3 regions of the Corynebacterium sp. p3-SID1194 genome follow, and region 1 is predicted to be linked to each of the others. Evidence: predicted binding sites of a transcription regulator. Region 1 holds the regulator's gene; each other region holds the start of a gene.
What was found. Region 1 encodes LexA, which represses DNA repair genes until DNA is damaged. Its sites were predicted from a motif close to CGAACANNTGTTCG; they were not measured.

Region 1 (5,190 bases):
CCCGACGAATTCAAGACACTGCTGGGCGCGGTCAAACCCCAGGTTCCTGGTGCCGTTCGCCACTCCGTCGTCGCCCTCGCCGGCGGAATTGTCGAATACGTCAATATCGCCGCCGAAATCGACAAGTGGGACGGCCCCGCCATCGACGACATCAAGCAGCAAATGCGCTTCCTGCTGCCGAAGAACGCGATCACGATTCACGGCACCGAGAATCTCCAGCACCTACCGCGCTACATGTCGGCGATCCAAGCGCGTCTCGACGACATGAACCTCGACCCCGACCGCGATGCCGACCGCCAATCCGTCATCGACGATGTCAAGGCATACCGCGATGCCAAGCTCCAACGCCTGCCCGCTAACCGCGCGAAATCCCGGGCAGTGAAGGACATCAATTGGCGAATCCAAGAGCTACGAGTGAGCCTGTTCGCCCAGCGTCTGGGCACTGCAAAGCCGGTGAGTCCACGGCGCATCGAGAAGATGATCGACAAGCTCTAGCCACGGATCAGGCAGTGGATCATCCCGAGCTGTTCGCTAGAGCTCGTCCATCCCACGATCTTTGCGACGCATGAGACGGATCTCCGATTCGAAGTCATCAGCACTTTCGAAGGACTTATACACGGACGCGAAACGCAGGTACGCGACCTCATCCAGCGCACGCAGCGGCTCCAAGATCGCAAGACCGATCTCATTCGACGGGATTTGGGAGCTGCCGTGGCTGCGTACGATCTCTTCGACTTCCTGCGCGAGTCGCTTCAGCGAGTCGTCGGACACGTCGCGACCTTGGCACGCGCGGCGCACGCCGACGATGAGCTTGTCGCGGTCGAAGGGCTCGCTGACCCCGTTGCGCTTCACCACCGTCAACACAGCTTTCTCCATGGTGGTGAAACGTCCCCCGCACTCCGTGCATTCGCGACGGCGGCGGATGGCTGCTCCGCCGTCCACGAGACGCGAGTCTGAGACGCGGGAGCTATCGTTCTGACAAAAAGGGCAGTGCACGACACTGCATCTTACCCGTTCGCTGCGGCCTTATTTTCGCCCCGGCCCGGCCCGGCCGAACGGTCCCCCTGCTTGCTAGCGCTGCGAGACAGCCGCAATCTGGTTACCCGCATCCTTCGGGACAAAGCCGGCATCCCCGCCGGAGAACGCTCCGCCGAAAGCCGATCCGACAATCAGGGCCAAACCGAAGAGCGCACCCATGAGCGCCGCCCCGGTCTTCTCGCGGCGAGTTTCGAAACTATCGGCGCCGCCCTCATCCCTGCCGGAGTGACCGTCCGGGATAGGACCGTATTTTCGATTCGATGATTCCAGCGTTCGAACATGCACCGGCGCGGCATTGCCAGAACGGCGGCGATCCAGGTCCCAGACATCCGCCGGCTGAACGCGTTGCGGCGTCGCCATAGAGAAAGAATCAGTGCTGTTAGTGCGTGCGATGGAGATGGTCATTGTCGTTCCCTTTCTTGTTGTGTGTTTGCGATTCTATGGCCCGGTTGAACCACCGCCGCCACACCGTTCGAGTAGGTGTTCGATAGCTTCTATGTTCGATTTATAGCAAGGCTCCGAATTTTTGTCTAGGCGCACGCGAAATATTTCGAACAAATTTGCTCATACGTGGTAAACAGGAGGCAAGGGAACCGAACGCCGGGCAGCGTCGTCGAAGTATGTGAGGGTTTTCACCCACCACACCGATAACGACGATCACGGAAAGAAAGAGGACGCAGCCAATGCCGAAACGAGAAGACAAGAAACCTGACCTGAAGTCGTTGACCGAGCGCCAACGTCGCATTCTGGAGGTCATCCAGGATGCGGTGGTGCTCCGGGGCTACCCGCCGAGCATCCGCGAGATCGGGGATGCTGCGGGTCTGCAATCGACGTCCTCGGTGGCATACCAACTCAAAGAGCTGGAGAAGAAGGGCTTTTTGCGGCGCGACCCGAATAAGCCGCGTGCCGTCGACCTGCGCCACCTGCCTGAGACCGCCGGTCGCAAAACCCGCAAGCCGGAGCCGACGCCGGAAGATGCAGCTGCCCCGCGTTACATCCCGGTGCTCGGCCAGATAGCAGCAGGCAACCCAATCCTGGCGGAAGAGAATGTGTCGGAGTATTTCCCGCTGCCCGAGGAGCTCGTCGGCGACGGCGATCTCTATCTTCTCCAGGTCGTCGGCGAATCCATGCGCGATGCGGGCATCCTCGACGGAGACTGGGTCGCCGTCCGCACGCAGCCCGTCGCGGAGGAAGGGCAATTCGTCGCCGCGCTTATCGACGGGGAGGCGACCGTCAAGGAATTCCACCAAGACTCCTCCGGTGTGTGGCTTCTGCCCCACAACGAAGCTTTTGCCCCCATTAAGGGCGACGATGCGGAAATCATGGGTCTGGTTGTCTCCGTTTTCCGCCGGCTCTAATCTCCCCGTCCGGGGGTGAATCGGGCACACCCGGACACCCGCTGGCCCGATTGCGTTCACTTTGTGGGAATAATGGTGCACGAGTGTGAATGCCTCGCACGCGATGTTCGAGGCCCCGGAAGGAAGTGCCCATGTACGCCGAAGAACGGCGCCGCCAGATCGCGTCCCTGACAGCAGTCGAGGGGCGCGTCAACGTTACCGAACTCTCCGATAGATTCGATGTCACAGCTGAAACAATCCGCCGCGACCTTGCTGTCCTCGACCGCGACGGCATTATTCAGCGCGTGCACGGCGGTGCGGTGTCGAGTCAGTCGTACCTGACCACAGAGCTTCCCTTGGACACCCGCCTCCGCTCGGCGACGACGGCGAAGTCAGCGATCGCGAAAGCTGCGCTGCAGTTTTTGCCTTCCGGCGAAGGGTCGGTCTTCCTCGACGCGGGCACGACGACCAACGTCCTCGCAGGATTGATCAAAGACGCGCCTGGTGCACCGTCATTGTCGTTCGTGACGAATTCTTTGCCGATCGCAGTCGATCTGTCCAGCTCGGGAAAGCTCAACATCCAGTTGCTCGGCGGTACTGTGCGCGCCATTACGCAGGCAGTTGTCGGGGACACAGCGCTTCGCACACTCGCGCTTTTGCGTGCCGACGTCGCGTTCATCGGCACCAATGCCCTCACCGTCGATCACGGCTTATCGACGGCCGACGCCCAGGAAGCGGCTGTGAAATCGGCAATGGTGACCAATGCCCGGAAGGTAGTTGTGCTGTGCGATTCCTCGAAGTTGGGAAGCGATTACCTGGTCAGCTTCGCGGGGCTCGACAGTGTCGACGTCGTTATCACGGACACCGACGCACCGCCATCCTTCGTCGATGAGCTCACCGAGCTCGGCGTCGACGTGATCCTGGCCGAGTAATCCCCTTCCCGCGCTGGTGACCCGATTGTTGAGCACAGTCACACAACCGGGCATACTCGGACATAGAGGGACGCGACTCCTCTACCCCCATATTGGAGGAGGCTCACCCTGCGCACGCTAAGGGCCAGGAAGGGACACGCCACGTGATTGTGACATTCACCGCCAACCCGAGCATCGACGTGACAATGTGCGTCAACCGTCTTGAACTCGGCGGAGTACTCCGCGTGACCCGCAGTCTCCGGCAGCCCGGGGGTAAAGGAATCAACGTCGCCAGCGCCATGGTGAAAGCCGGCCGCGACACCGTCGCCATCGCGCCCGCCGCCCAGCACGACCCCTTTGTCGCTCTTACGGCTCGGGCTGGTCTCCCACTGCGGACGATTCCGGTCGACGGTGCAGTCCGGACGAATACCACCGTCACCGAAGCCGACGGGCGAACGACCAAGCTCAACGAGCCCGGCGCAGCGCTCACGGAGACCGTCATGCGAGCGCTTGAAGCGGAGCTCACTACGGCTGCATCCTCACCGGCAACGAAGGCAGTGGTCCTCGCCGGGTCGCTTCCGCCAGGAGCACCGGCAGATTGGTACCCGGCGCTCATCCGCGCTCTGCGCGCGACCTGCCCCGAGGTGCTGATCGCTGTAGACACTTCGGACGAACCGCTCAAACAGCTGGGGGAACAGGTGAACGGGGCGACGCCGGACGTCGTCAAGCCGAATGCTTTTGAGCTCGGTCAACTCTGCGGACGCGACGGTGCCGAGCTCCAACGCCAAGCAGAAAGCGGCTGCTTCGAACAGGTCGCAGATGCCGCGCGGGAGCTCGTCGAAAAAGGCATCAGCGACGTACTCGTCACCCTCGGCGGTGCCGGCGCATGCCTTGTCACCGCGCACGGCGCCTGGCACGCCGCCACCCCACCCGCGCAGGTGCGCTCCACCGTCGGCGCAGGCGACAGCGCACTCGCAGGCTATGTACTGGCGCGCCTGAACGGCGCAGACTTCCCCGACGCGCTCCGCCACGCCGTCGCCTACGGCACCGCAGCCGCCGCGAACCCCGGCACTGAAAGCCCCTCCCCGGACGACATCGATCTCGAACGCACCATAGTGCGCGAACTCTAAGAAAGGCCACACCGTGTCTTCACCCACCATCACCCCGGACCTCGTCCGGCTCGACTGCGACTTCGGGGAAACGCCCGGCGATGTCATTGGGCACCTCGCTTCGATCGTTGCGGAGGCAGGACGAACCAACGAGCCGAGCACGCTTGCCGACGCCGCCACCGCCCGCGAAGAGAAAACCGGCACCGGCGTCAACGGCCGCGTGGCAATCCCCCACTGCCGCACCTCCGCGGTGAAAGAACCGACGCTCGCTTTTGCGCGCCTGTCCCGCCCCGTCGATTTCGCAGGTCCAGACGGCGACGCTGAACTCGTCTTCCTCATCGCCGCCCCTAAGGGAGGCGGCAAGGAACACTTGAAGATTCTGTCGAAGTTGGCACGGGCGCTGGTGCGGGGGGATTTCGTCGATAAGCTGCGCACTGCCGCAACCCCTGAGGACATCGTCGCAGCCGTCGACGAGGTGCTCAACGCGACGAAGAAAAGCAGCTCGGGCGCAGCATCCGCGCCGAAGAAGCGCATCGTCGCCGTCACGTCGTGCGCAACGGGCATCGCGCACACCTATATGGCCGCCGACGCTCTCGAACAGGCAGCGCAAGGCCGCGACGATGTCGAGCTGCGCATCGAACCTCAGGGGTCGTCGGGCGGGGGCCGGGTCGACCAGGAGTTCATCGACGCGGCGGATGCCGTCATCTTCGCCCACGATGTTGCCGTGCGCGACCGGGAGCGCTTCGCGGGCAAACCTGTCGTGGACAGCCCCGTCAAACGTGGCATCAACGAGCC
Region 2 (5,190 bases), 140 kb from region 1:
CCAGCTCGGCGCGAACACACTCGTCATCCGCGTCCAGCCCGATGAAGGCATCCTGCTCCGCTTCGGCTCCAAGGTCCCCGGCTCCACCATGGAAGTCCGAGACGTCAACATGGACTTCTCCTACACCGAAGCCTTCACCGAGGAGTCGCCGGAAGCGTACGAGCGCCTCATTCTCGACGCGCTTCTCGACGAAACCGGCCTCTTCCCCACCGCCGCCGAAGTCGAACGCAGCTGGGAAATCCTCGATCCCATCCTCGACTACTGGGCCGCAAACGGCCGCCCCGACGAATACGCCGCCGGCACCTGGGGCCCCACCTCCGCAGACGAAATGATGGCCGCCCACGGACGGACCTGGCGCCGCCCGTAGACCTAAGGACGAAAAAAGAGTCACAGATGATCATCACCATGTCCGACACCTCCACCCGGGAGATCACGAAGCTTCTGCTGGACACCCAGGAGAACTACTCGCTGGCTACCGGCCGTGTGCTCACTCTCATCGTCGTCGCAGACATCCACGACGACGTCGAATCCATCCTCGACCACGTCCGCACCGCCTCCCATGAGCACCCCTCGCGTGTGCTCATGCTCATCACCGGCAACCCCGACGGCGACAACGTTCTCGACGCCCAAGCGATACTCGCGGATGATGCAGGAGCCTCCGAAATCATCGTCATGGATTTGCACGGGGAGTTGGCGAACAACCTCGCGTCCGTCGTCACGCCTCTTTTGCTTCCGGACACCCCGATCGTCGCATGGTGGCCGTCGACCGCTCCCGCGCTTCCCGCCGAGCATCCGCTCGGGCAACTCGCGCACCGCCGCATCACCAACGCCCGCGAGAACGTCGACGGCAACTCGCTGCTGCGTCTCGCCAACGGCTACTGCCCTGGCGATTCCGACATGCTGTGGTCCCGCATCACGCACTGGCGCGGCGTCGTTGCCTCCGCCTTGGACCGCTACCCGCATGAGCCTGTCACCGCCGTCGAGATCGACGGGCCCGCCGACGACCCGAGCGTCGACATCGCCGCTGCCTGGCTCTCCTCCGCCCTCGACGCGCCTGTCGCCCGCATCTGCAGCGAACAAACCGCGAGCGAACCGTCGCGGCTCTTTCCCATCCGCCGCCTCACCCTCGAACGCGCATCCGGGCCCGTGTCCGTCAGCGTCAAGGACGATAAAAGCATCCGCGTGCGCGTGCCGGGGATGCCCGATTCTTTCGTCGCGATGAGTACCCGCAGCGACGCCGACTGCCTCTCCGAGGAACTCCGCCACCTCGACCCCGACTGGGCGTACTCGCAGGCGCTGCGGTCACTGTCGAACGTGAATTTTGTCTAGAGTCATAAGGCAAGCAGTTTTTGAAGGAGCGATAGCAATGATTACCGTCGAGAACGTCCCCAATCTCGATGTGCTTATCGACGAAGCCTCTGCCCGCTTCGTCGACACCGTCACCGAGATCATCACCTCCGATACCGGCGGTGTGCACGGGGACGGAATCGCACGCGTAGTTTTCACCGGCGGCGGCGCCGGCATCAAGCTCCTGTCGCGCCTCGTACGCGCCAAGAACCTCGACTGGTCCCGCATCCACGTCTTCTTCGGCGACGAGCGCAACGTCCCCGTCTACGACCCGGACTCCAACGAAGGACAGGCACGGTACGCCCTGCTCAACCACGTCAATATCCCGGAGTCCAATATTCACGGCTATCGCCCCGGCAACCTTCCGCTCGACGACGCAGCCGCGAACTACTCCAACGCCATCCACCAGCACGCTCCCCGAGGCTTCGACCTCCACCTCCTGGGCATGGGCCCCGACGGCCACATCAACTCGCTGTTCCCCTCCTCGCCGCAGCTGAGCGAAGAAGACAAGCTCGTCGTCGGTGTCACCGACTCCCCGAAGCCGCCCGCTGAGCGCATCACCCTGACGCTTCCCGCCGTTGCCCGCGCGAAGCAGGTCTGGCTCCTTGTCTCCGGCTCCGAGAAGGCCGAAGCCATCAGCCACCTCGTGGACGGCGAGCCCTCCGACGAATGGCCCGTCACGCGCGTTCCCGCCCTCGCGGATACCACGCTCTTCGTCACCGAGGACGCTTTCACCCCGGCGCAGTAGCTCTTCTCCCAGCACTCTGGCGCAGGCCCTGCGCAAGTTTTCGGGCGTGCCGAACTGGCCGTGGACATGCCTGACTCACGCGATAAGCGTGGTCAGACTGTGTCTGCGGCCTTTTCGCTATTTCCCGAACAGTAGGTGCATGGCACCGTATTGGTGTGTCTTGTTCGCCACTGGTGTTCCGCGCGGTGAGATCCATGTCGGTGTCCCATCGCGCATCTGTATTCGACCCCTGTTGTTCCTGTCGGGGTCATCGTCGTTGGTGCGGTTGTGGTACCTGCACAACACCGACAGGTTATTCATATTCGTCGGCCCACCGCGGGCCCAGGGGGTGATGTGGTGGACCTCGCAGTTATCGGCAGCATGCCGGCAATCCGGCACAGGACACGTCGTCAGTGTTGCCCGGGCGAGGTCGCGTTGTTTCTTATTGGCGAACCGTTTCGTGTTATACAGGTTCACCGGACCTGCCTGCGGGTGAAACAACGCCACCTCAAGGTCTTTGGAGTGATGGTGCATCAAGTACTCCGCACCAGTCATTGTGGTGCCATCAGACAGCCCCAGGATGGTGTCATCGCCTTGGCCGCCGAGGATCGAGATGTAATCCGGCAACGGAATCTGGACCAGCGGGCGTGGGACAGCATCAGCGACAGCACCATCGTTGTGCAGTAGGTCGTGGAACGCCTCGTACATCTGCGGACCCTCAGGACGATTAGCATCCAGGTTTCGGCGCAGGGCGTACTCAAGAGCAGCGATATCACTCGCATCACCAGTAGCACTAAAAGTGCGCTTACCTTTCCGCTCCTTACCGAACCGCACCGACGACTCAGGAGCAGGTGTATCCACCTCAGGAACGATGTCTTTGGCGCGGCGCTTCAACGTCTCATAGTTCCCGCGCACAGACAACAACGCCAGGCGGATCTTCCACTTTTCTTTCTCCGTGCCCAACTTGCGGACTCGCTGCTCGATGAGCACCAACTGATCCAGTGACTTCGCCGTCTGGCGGGCAACACGAACAGCATTAGCCTGCTGGCGGGAAAATCGAGTCTTTCCGTAGTAGACCTCGTAGACGCCTTTCCAATCGGCAACGCGGGTGGGGTTAGCACCGGCGTCGACAAGCTGCTGGGCATCGAAACTCCCCAGCAAGTCGATAGCATTGCCTGCGCCCACATGCGCCGCGAATTGGTTCATGACACAAACGTTAAACGCCCCGCAACCCGAGATCCACCAAACAATGTCTACTTCAGTAGACATCGCCTAAACAGGCAGGTCACAGGGCACAGAAATGGCCGAAACCCCGCCGCACGCCGGTGAAAGGGCGTGGGCGGGGTGGTGTGGGAGACAGAGTGGCGTCGTCAAGCGAAAGCGGGAGAAGGCCGTCGTCGACATCGAGATCAGTGAACGCCCAGCGAATTCAAAACTGGACAACTACATATTCGTCTACATTCGGGCGCAAGGCCGGATAACCAAGTCCGCGCACAACGACCCGTAGGAGCACCAATGGATGAAGCAGCCTGGAAGAACTTCAAACGCATTTTCAAACAAGAGCTGGATCCTCGCATCGACGCAGCGGTAGAGCAGGGCGACGCTTCGACGCTGGTCGCTTTGTACAACCAGATGTGGGCCATGTTCCCCGGTGATGAGGAAGACACCGAGAAGCTCAAACTCATTCTGAACACCGCATTGGCGCAGATGATGCGACTGGGCGCCTACAACGACATGGCTCGGTGGTTCCACCGCTTCGCCCGGTGGTACCCGGAAGACGACCAGGAACGCCGGTTCTACGAGGGTGTGATCGAATGGCACGTTGGCTCCAAAGAGCGGGCACGGGCGATCTTTTCCGATCTGTACGAAGAGTTCGGTACGGCCGGGTTCGGCAAGGACAAGACTTATGTGGCTGTCGCTACGGGTGAGATCACCAGTCCCGAAGAAAATCCCGCACAGGAATCCGAAGTCGACTCACCGGAGGTGCAAGAACTCGCCGAGCGCATCAATGATCTGATGGATGCCGAGGATTACCGTTCTGCCATCGAGTTGTGCCACCAAGGTTTGGCACTTCTGGGTAATCCCCGGTTGGCGGACGGGGCCATGTGGTTCTTCGGCACAATGGGCGATGCCCTAATAGAACTTGGTGACTGGCAGGCCGCCCGCGATGCGTTCTTCGAGGCAACGCAATCCCCCGGCGGAATCGAGAACCCGTATATCCAACTGCGGCTGGGTCAGTGCGAGTACGAGCTCGGCTACGAGCGACCAGCCGCAAACGGGCTCATCGCGGCATACATGATGGTCCCGGAGATTTTTGAAGAAGAGCCCCCGCGTTACCTCCAGTTCTTGAAGGATCAGGGGCTGATTTAGGCGGTCTGATTCTTACAGGCCGTATGCCTGGATCAGGTTGAGGCCGATGATGCAGACGATCCAGATGATCGCCACGGCCACGGTGTAGCGGTCGAGGTTCTTCTCCACGACGGTGGAACCGGACAGGTTCGCCTGGACGCCGCCGCCGAAGAGGGAGGACAGGCCGCCACCTTTGCCCTTGTGCAGCAGAACGAAGACAGTCATCAGCAGGGATGCGATGACGAGGATGATCTGCAGTGCGAGGGTCATGTGAAGATGCCTCCATATCGGGTACGGGCGGTTAACCGTTCACATGTTACATGAACGGGCAAGCTTCCCCAGCATCGACGTGCCGGGGAAGCTTTGGGGTGAGGGCCTCTAGGCGCGGACTGCGTCGCCTGCGGCGGCGACGAGTTTGGCGAAGTCGTTGCCGTCGAGGGATGCGCCGCCGACGAGGCCACCGTCGACATCGGGCTGGCCGATGATGTCGGCAATGGTGTCGGCTTTCACGGAACCGCCGTAGAGGATGCGGATGGAGGAGGCGACGGTGTCGTCGGAAAGCTCGGCGATGAGGCCGCGGATTGCGGCGCAGATCTCCTGGGCGTCTTCGGCGGACGCGCTCTTGCCGGAGCCGATGGCCCACACGGGCTCGTAGGCGATCACGGTCTTGGAGAGTTCCTCGGTAGACAGGCCAGCGAGAGATTCGCGCGTTTGCTTGACGACGAAGCCCACGTGCTCCCCTGCCTCCCGCACCTCCAAGGGCTCAC
Region 3 (5,190 bases), on a different contig from region 1:
CCCGTGCGAATTCACACCGGTCGCGCACGCCAGGCTCAGTGCGGTCAGCCAGCACATACCGGCCGACGGCGACCCAACCGAGCACGAGAAGCACAAGCCCTGCGGTCAACGCGATGTTGAGTAGGCCCCGGCCGTGGCCGTACGACAGGAAGGCGACACCGAAAGCATCGAGCACCCCGCCGTGGTTCCTCGTTGCGCCCGCGCCAAAGGAGCCGATCACCATGAGGACGGCGCCGGCAGTGCCCAACCACAGCGCGGTTTTCGGGGAGAGTCGTACGGTCATCGGACAGGCGCCTCTATTTGCGCCGGGCCGTGGACTTGATAGCCAGGGACGTGAGGGTCTCCACGGCGTCGTCGGTGATGTGGGCGTTCTCCAGATGCTTTAATCCGGACTCGGTCAGACGCGTGATGCGCTCTTCCGTGACGTCCACAGCGCCGGTCGACTCGATGATGCGTGCCAGTTCCGCGATGTCGTCGGGGGCCGTGGCGGTGCCGATTCCAGCACGCAGTTTTTCTGCAGCAGCCGGATCTGATGCGTCCGCGGCTTGCAACGCAAGTGCGTAGAGCACGGTCCGCTTGCCTTCGCGCAGATCGTCGCCTGCCGGCTTACCGGTCACCTCAGGGTCGCCGAAGACGCCCAGAAGATCGTCGCGGAGCTGGAAGGCAATGCCGATATCTCGACCGTATCCGCGCAGCGCAGCGATAGTCGTCTCGTCCGCTCCTGCCAATGCCGCACCAAGGTGGAGCGGACGTTCCACCGTGTAGGCGGCGGTCTTGTAGCGGTTGACAGAATCTGCCATCTCCACGCTTTCGATGCCGGAGGCTTCCAAGGCGATGTCGAGGATCTGCCCACCGATGACCTCCGCGCGCATACCGCGCCACGGTTCAGCCGCGCGCAGCAGCGCTTCATCGCTCACGCCGGAGTAGCGCCACATATCGTCGGCCCAGGCCAGAGCAAGATCGCCAATGAGGATCGCGACATTCTCACCATATTTGTCAGCGTCGCCGTGCCAGCCGCGTTGCGCATGTTCCGCTGCGATTGCACGGTGGACCGTGGGCTTGCCACGTCGGGTGTCCGAGGCATCGATGATGTCGTCGTGGACGAGCGCGCACGCTTGAATGAGCTCGAGGGCGCTGACCGCACGAAGTACGTCCGCCGGGTCCTCGCCGCCGCCGTGGGCACCGACGGTCGCCGCGTATCCCACCCAACCGTAGGTGGGACGGATGCGCTTGCCTCCGCCGAGCACGAAATTGCGCAAGTGCCCCACGGCCTCAGCGACGGGAGCGCCGATTTCGCTTATCGACGCCGCGTTGTCCCCGAAGAATGCTTCCAGCTCTCGTTCCACTGCTGCTGGGACATCTGCTACCGCAATGTGAGGTGTGCGCTCGCTCAAAAGTGGTGTCTCCTTCTGCCGCACGGAGGGGAGGATGGACGATTACCACTCACTTTACCGGGGTGCTGATCTCCAACGGCAATGTCCGGCCAAGCACCGCGAAGGGGCGCGGATCACCGGTGTAACGGAAATCGCGGAGCACATCTTCAAAGCCGAGCGAGCGGTAGAGGCCGAACGCGGCATTGCCCTCGTTCGGCACTTCGGGGGTGGAGAGCAAGACATGTGGCTGCGATGCCCGGCTGAGCAGTCTTTCAATGAGGGCTCTGCCGATGCCGTGGCCCTGGAGATGCGGGGCCACGTGAATTTCCGCTAGCTCGAAATAGTTCTCCACGACCGCGGTCATCTCTGGCGTCATCGCGTGGCTATTCACTAGTCCGCGTCGAAGCTGCTGGTCCCACCAGCGTTTCTGTGAGCCTCGGAAACCATAAGCCACACCGGCGAGCTGCTCCTGGGCGAATGCGGCGACGGCCGTGAAGTCCCGTTCCAGCGAATCGCGGCGCCAGACAGTCACGCGTTGGTCGTGGATGGCAATGGGGTAGCGCATCGCCGTGATGTAGAGGCCCACGAGTTCGGGAGCCATGGCGGTGAATTCGTGCGGGGACAGCTCGCGGATGGTGACGGACACGGTTTCCATCGAACCATGCAGGACGCGTGGGTGCGTCTGATTCAGCTTATCCACACCCCGACATGGCTGAAGCTGCAGGTCATTACGGGGTATTGATACGAAGTGGGGCAATAGTTCGAAAACATGTTCGAACTGTCGGCGGGCTGTGTCCGGCTCGGTTTCTAGTGTGAGGCTCACAAAGTAATTGGAAATGAGGACGCGAACAGGAATGTGAACGCCGGGCGGAACGGTAGTGAAACGAGGAGGAGAGTCAGATGTCGAGCGTGATCTCAGCGACGACGGGCGCGGTGTACGGGGCGGTGCCCGCGACCTTGCAGCATGATGAATTTCTGGCTTCGGGGCGTGCGCTGCTCGAGGATGCGCATGCGCAGCTCGCTGCCGGCGCATACGACCTGGCTCTGGAAAGTGCGTACCGCGCGGCACTGCGTACCGCAGGGGCCGTGATTGCGCAGTCGGCAGCGGTGGCCAAGCGGAAGCGTCTGCCCACGAGTGCGTGGGACAAGCTTGCACTCACAGGGGCTCGTGGAGCGTATTGGGCGAATGCGTTCTCCGGATTCTCGCGGCTGAGGGGGAGAGTCGCGTCCGGGATCGAGCTGAATCCGCAACGTGGGGATGTCGAACGTCTTGTTCAGTTGGCTTCCGAGTTCTTCGGGGAGACGGCCGGGGAGGGAAGTGGCATGACCGCCGCCTAGCCTGCTGTGACTGTTCTGCGGTGGTGTCGGGGCGCTATGATGAAGGGAACAAAACGGCGCCGTGGCGCGTTGTAGTTCGAAGAAGACAGCGACCAAACCAGGCTGGGAGTGAAAGTGGCTTTATCTGAGCAGGAACAGAAGTTGCTCCGCGAAATCGAGGAGTCGCTGATGGCCGACGATCCGAAGTTCGGGTCGACGGTGGCTTCTGCGCCTGAGCGTGGATCTGCTGACGGCGGGTTCCGGCCGACCATGCGGGCCGTTGCCCTCATTGTGCTCGGCCTCGTGCTGCTCATTGCGGGCGTCGCCCTGGCTGCTGAAAGCATCTGGTTTGTGGCACTCAGCATTCTCGGATTCGTTGTCATGTTCATCGGCGGCATTTGGGGGCTGCGTGCACCGGCCCAGGAGAACGTGCCATCGCGCGCTCAAAGCGCCGGACCGCAGTTGCGCCGCGAAGGTCGCAGCTCCCGGATGGAAGAGAACTTCCGCCGTCGCTTCGAAGGTCAGTAAGCCGTCCTCCTAATTCAGTTGCCGCCCTCCCGGCGTGAAGGCCCGACCAAGCGGCCTGCCCAACTAGGCAAGAGAGCCTGCCTAACTAGATAGGTTTCCGACCCTTTAACGGAATAGTTTCAAACCCTCTTACGGAAACGTGAGGGGGAATTTTTGTGCGCGCATCACGGTATCTCGCCTGTGTAGTGCCTTTTTGCTCGGCTTCCCACTTCCCTCCACCTGGGTTTCCCACTTTCCTCCACTCAGGCTCCCCACTTTCACCCACTGGGGCCTCTTGGTCATGGCGTGATCCGTTTTTCCTGCGGGAATGTCGATCGGTCGTGGCGGTATTGGTGGTGATGGTGGGGTAGTAAAGGGCGATTAGGGGCAGATGTGGTGGAATGTGGCTAGAGGGGGTGGGTGGACGCGCCACGTGTGATCAGTGTGCTGAACTGTGAATTCGTGACACGCGGAAAGAATTTTGTGTTCCAATGTGGCGTTTGTGGGGGAGAGTGGGTTAAAGTGGGGGACAGTGAAGGGCCGGTGTGACGATGCCGGGTCGGATCTGACAAAAATTCACAGCCGGAGTCATTGAGCGAAGGAAGGTAGGGCGCCGGATGTTTCTTGGCACCTATACCCCCAAGCTGGATGACAAAGGGCGCCTGACGTTGCCCGCCAAGTTCCGTGAAGGACTGGCGGACGGGCTGATGGTGACCAAGGGGCAAGACCACTCGCTGGCGGTCTATCCCCGCGAGGAATTCGCGGCACGCGCGCGTAAAGCGGCTGCGGTTTCCCGCACGAACCCGAAGGCGCGTGCCTTTATCCGAAACTTGGCGGCAAGTGCGGATGAGCAGACGCTGGACGGTTCGGGTCGCATCACGCTGTCACCGGCGCACCGGGACTACGCGAACTTGTCCAAGGAATGCGTGGTCATCGGTTCGGTGGATTTCTTGGAAATCTGGGACGCCGAGTCCTGGCAGAAATACCAAGAAAATACGGAGGCCGCTTTCTCGGCGGCCGATGAGGACGACATTCTCTCGGGCCTGCTCTAAGCGGGCGAGCGGAGAGCGTGTACGGACTCTGCTCGGGGCGCGAGTCGTTCTGGTGTACTTCCCCGATATCAGAATGACCGCCCCGAGCAGGGCCCTACACGTTCCCCGTTAGAACAGATTCTTTCAACCGCAGTCAGACCTAATCCGTAGCACGGCACACCAGGCACAAGGGGGGTGGACCACATGGCACATGACACGTTGCAGAAGTCGGACATGGACTTCGGTGTCGATGCCAACCATGGTCACGTCCCCGTTATGCGCGACCGCATGGGCGATCTGCTGCGCCCGGCAGTAGAACGCTTCGGAGCTGAGACCGTGATCGTCGACGGCACGCTGGGTGCCGGCGGGCACACCGAATATTTCCTCACCGAATTCCCCGACGCCACCGTGATCGGCATTGATCGTGACGGGGCGGCTCTGGAAAACGCCACCAAGCGTCTGGCGCGGTTTGGCGACAGGTTCGTTCCGGTCCGGGGCCGCTTCGATTGCCTCGGCGAGGAATTGGCGAGCAACGAAAACGTTGTGTTCGAGCGCGTCCGCAAGACGGGATTGGCGGGCGCGTTCTTTGATCTTGGCGTGTCATCGATGCAGCTCGACCAGGAGGAGCGTGGTTTCGCCTACCGCGTCGACGCGCCACTGGACATGCGCATGGATCCGAGCATCGGTCTGACGGCCGCGGATGTCTTGAACACGTACAGCCATGGTGATTTGGCGCGTGTGCTTAAGACGTACGGTGACGAGCGTTTCGCCGGCAAGATCGCCTCGGCAGTGATCGAAGAGCGCGAGAAAGAACCGTTCGATCGGTCTGGGCGCCTCGTGGAGCTTCTTTACGATGTGATCCCTGCGGCGACGCGCCGCACGGGCGGACACCCGGCCAAGCGTACGTTCCAGGCCCTCCGCGTCGAGGTCAACCGGGAGCTCGAAGCGCTGGAAAACGTCAT

Region 2: M3G19_RS00780 (HNH endonuclease signature motif containing protein) is a predicted target of LexA. The motif match lies at 3,515-3,528, and genes of this name have one in related genera.
Region 3: M3G19_RS03410 (SAV_6107 family HEPN domain-containing protein) is a predicted target of LexA. The motif match lies at 2,136-2,149, and genes of this name have one in related genera.

Annotation. Positions count from the first base shown of each region.
Region 1 covers NZ_JALXWY010000001.1:12,407-17,596, reverse strand. Annotated here, with positions in the region: gene hrpA (ATP-dependent RNA helicase HrpA) at 1-495, shown strand, start outside; gene nrdR (transcriptional regulator NrdR) at 532-996, opposite strand; gene M3G19_RS00085 (hypothetical protein) at 1,072-1,443, opposite strand; gene lexA (transcriptional repressor LexA) at 1,722-2,396, shown strand; gene M3G19_RS00075 (DeoR/GlpR family DNA-binding transcription regulator) at 2,528-3,307, shown strand; gene M3G19_RS00070 (1-phosphofructokinase family hexose kinase) at 3,451-4,416, shown strand; gene M3G19_RS00065 (fructose-specific PTS transporter subunit EIIC) at 4,430-5,190, shown strand, end outside.
Region 2 covers NZ_JALXWY010000001.1:155,275-160,464, reverse strand. Annotated here, with positions in the region: gene zwf (glucose-6-phosphate dehydrogenase) at 1-367, shown strand, start outside; gene M3G19_RS00790 (glucose-6-phosphate dehydrogenase assembly protein OpcA) at 394-1,329, shown strand; gene pgl (6-phosphogluconolactonase) at 1,367-2,095, shown strand; gene M3G19_RS00780 (HNH endonuclease signature motif containing protein) at 2,213-3,280, opposite strand; gene M3G19_RS00775 (tol-pal system YbgF family protein) at 3,590-4,444, shown strand; gene secG (preprotein translocase subunit SecG) at 4,457-4,693, opposite strand; gene tpiA (triose-phosphate isomerase) at 4,802-5,190, opposite strand, start outside.
Region 3 covers NZ_JALXWY010000003.1:22,696-27,885, reverse strand. Annotated here, with positions in the region: gene M3G19_RS03425 (alpha-(1->6)-mannopyranosyltransferase A) at 1-283, opposite strand, end outside; gene M3G19_RS03420 (polyprenyl synthetase family protein) at 297-1,394, opposite strand; gene M3G19_RS03415 (N-acetyltransferase) at 1,444-2,019, opposite strand; gene M3G19_RS03410 (SAV_6107 family HEPN domain-containing protein) at 2,274-2,711, shown strand; gene M3G19_RS03405 (DUF3040 domain-containing protein) at 2,826-3,218, shown strand; gene mraZ (division/cell wall cluster transcriptional repressor MraZ) at 3,815-4,249, shown strand; gene rsmH (16S rRNA (cytosine(1402)-N(4))-methyltransferase RsmH) at 4,463-5,190, shown strand, end outside.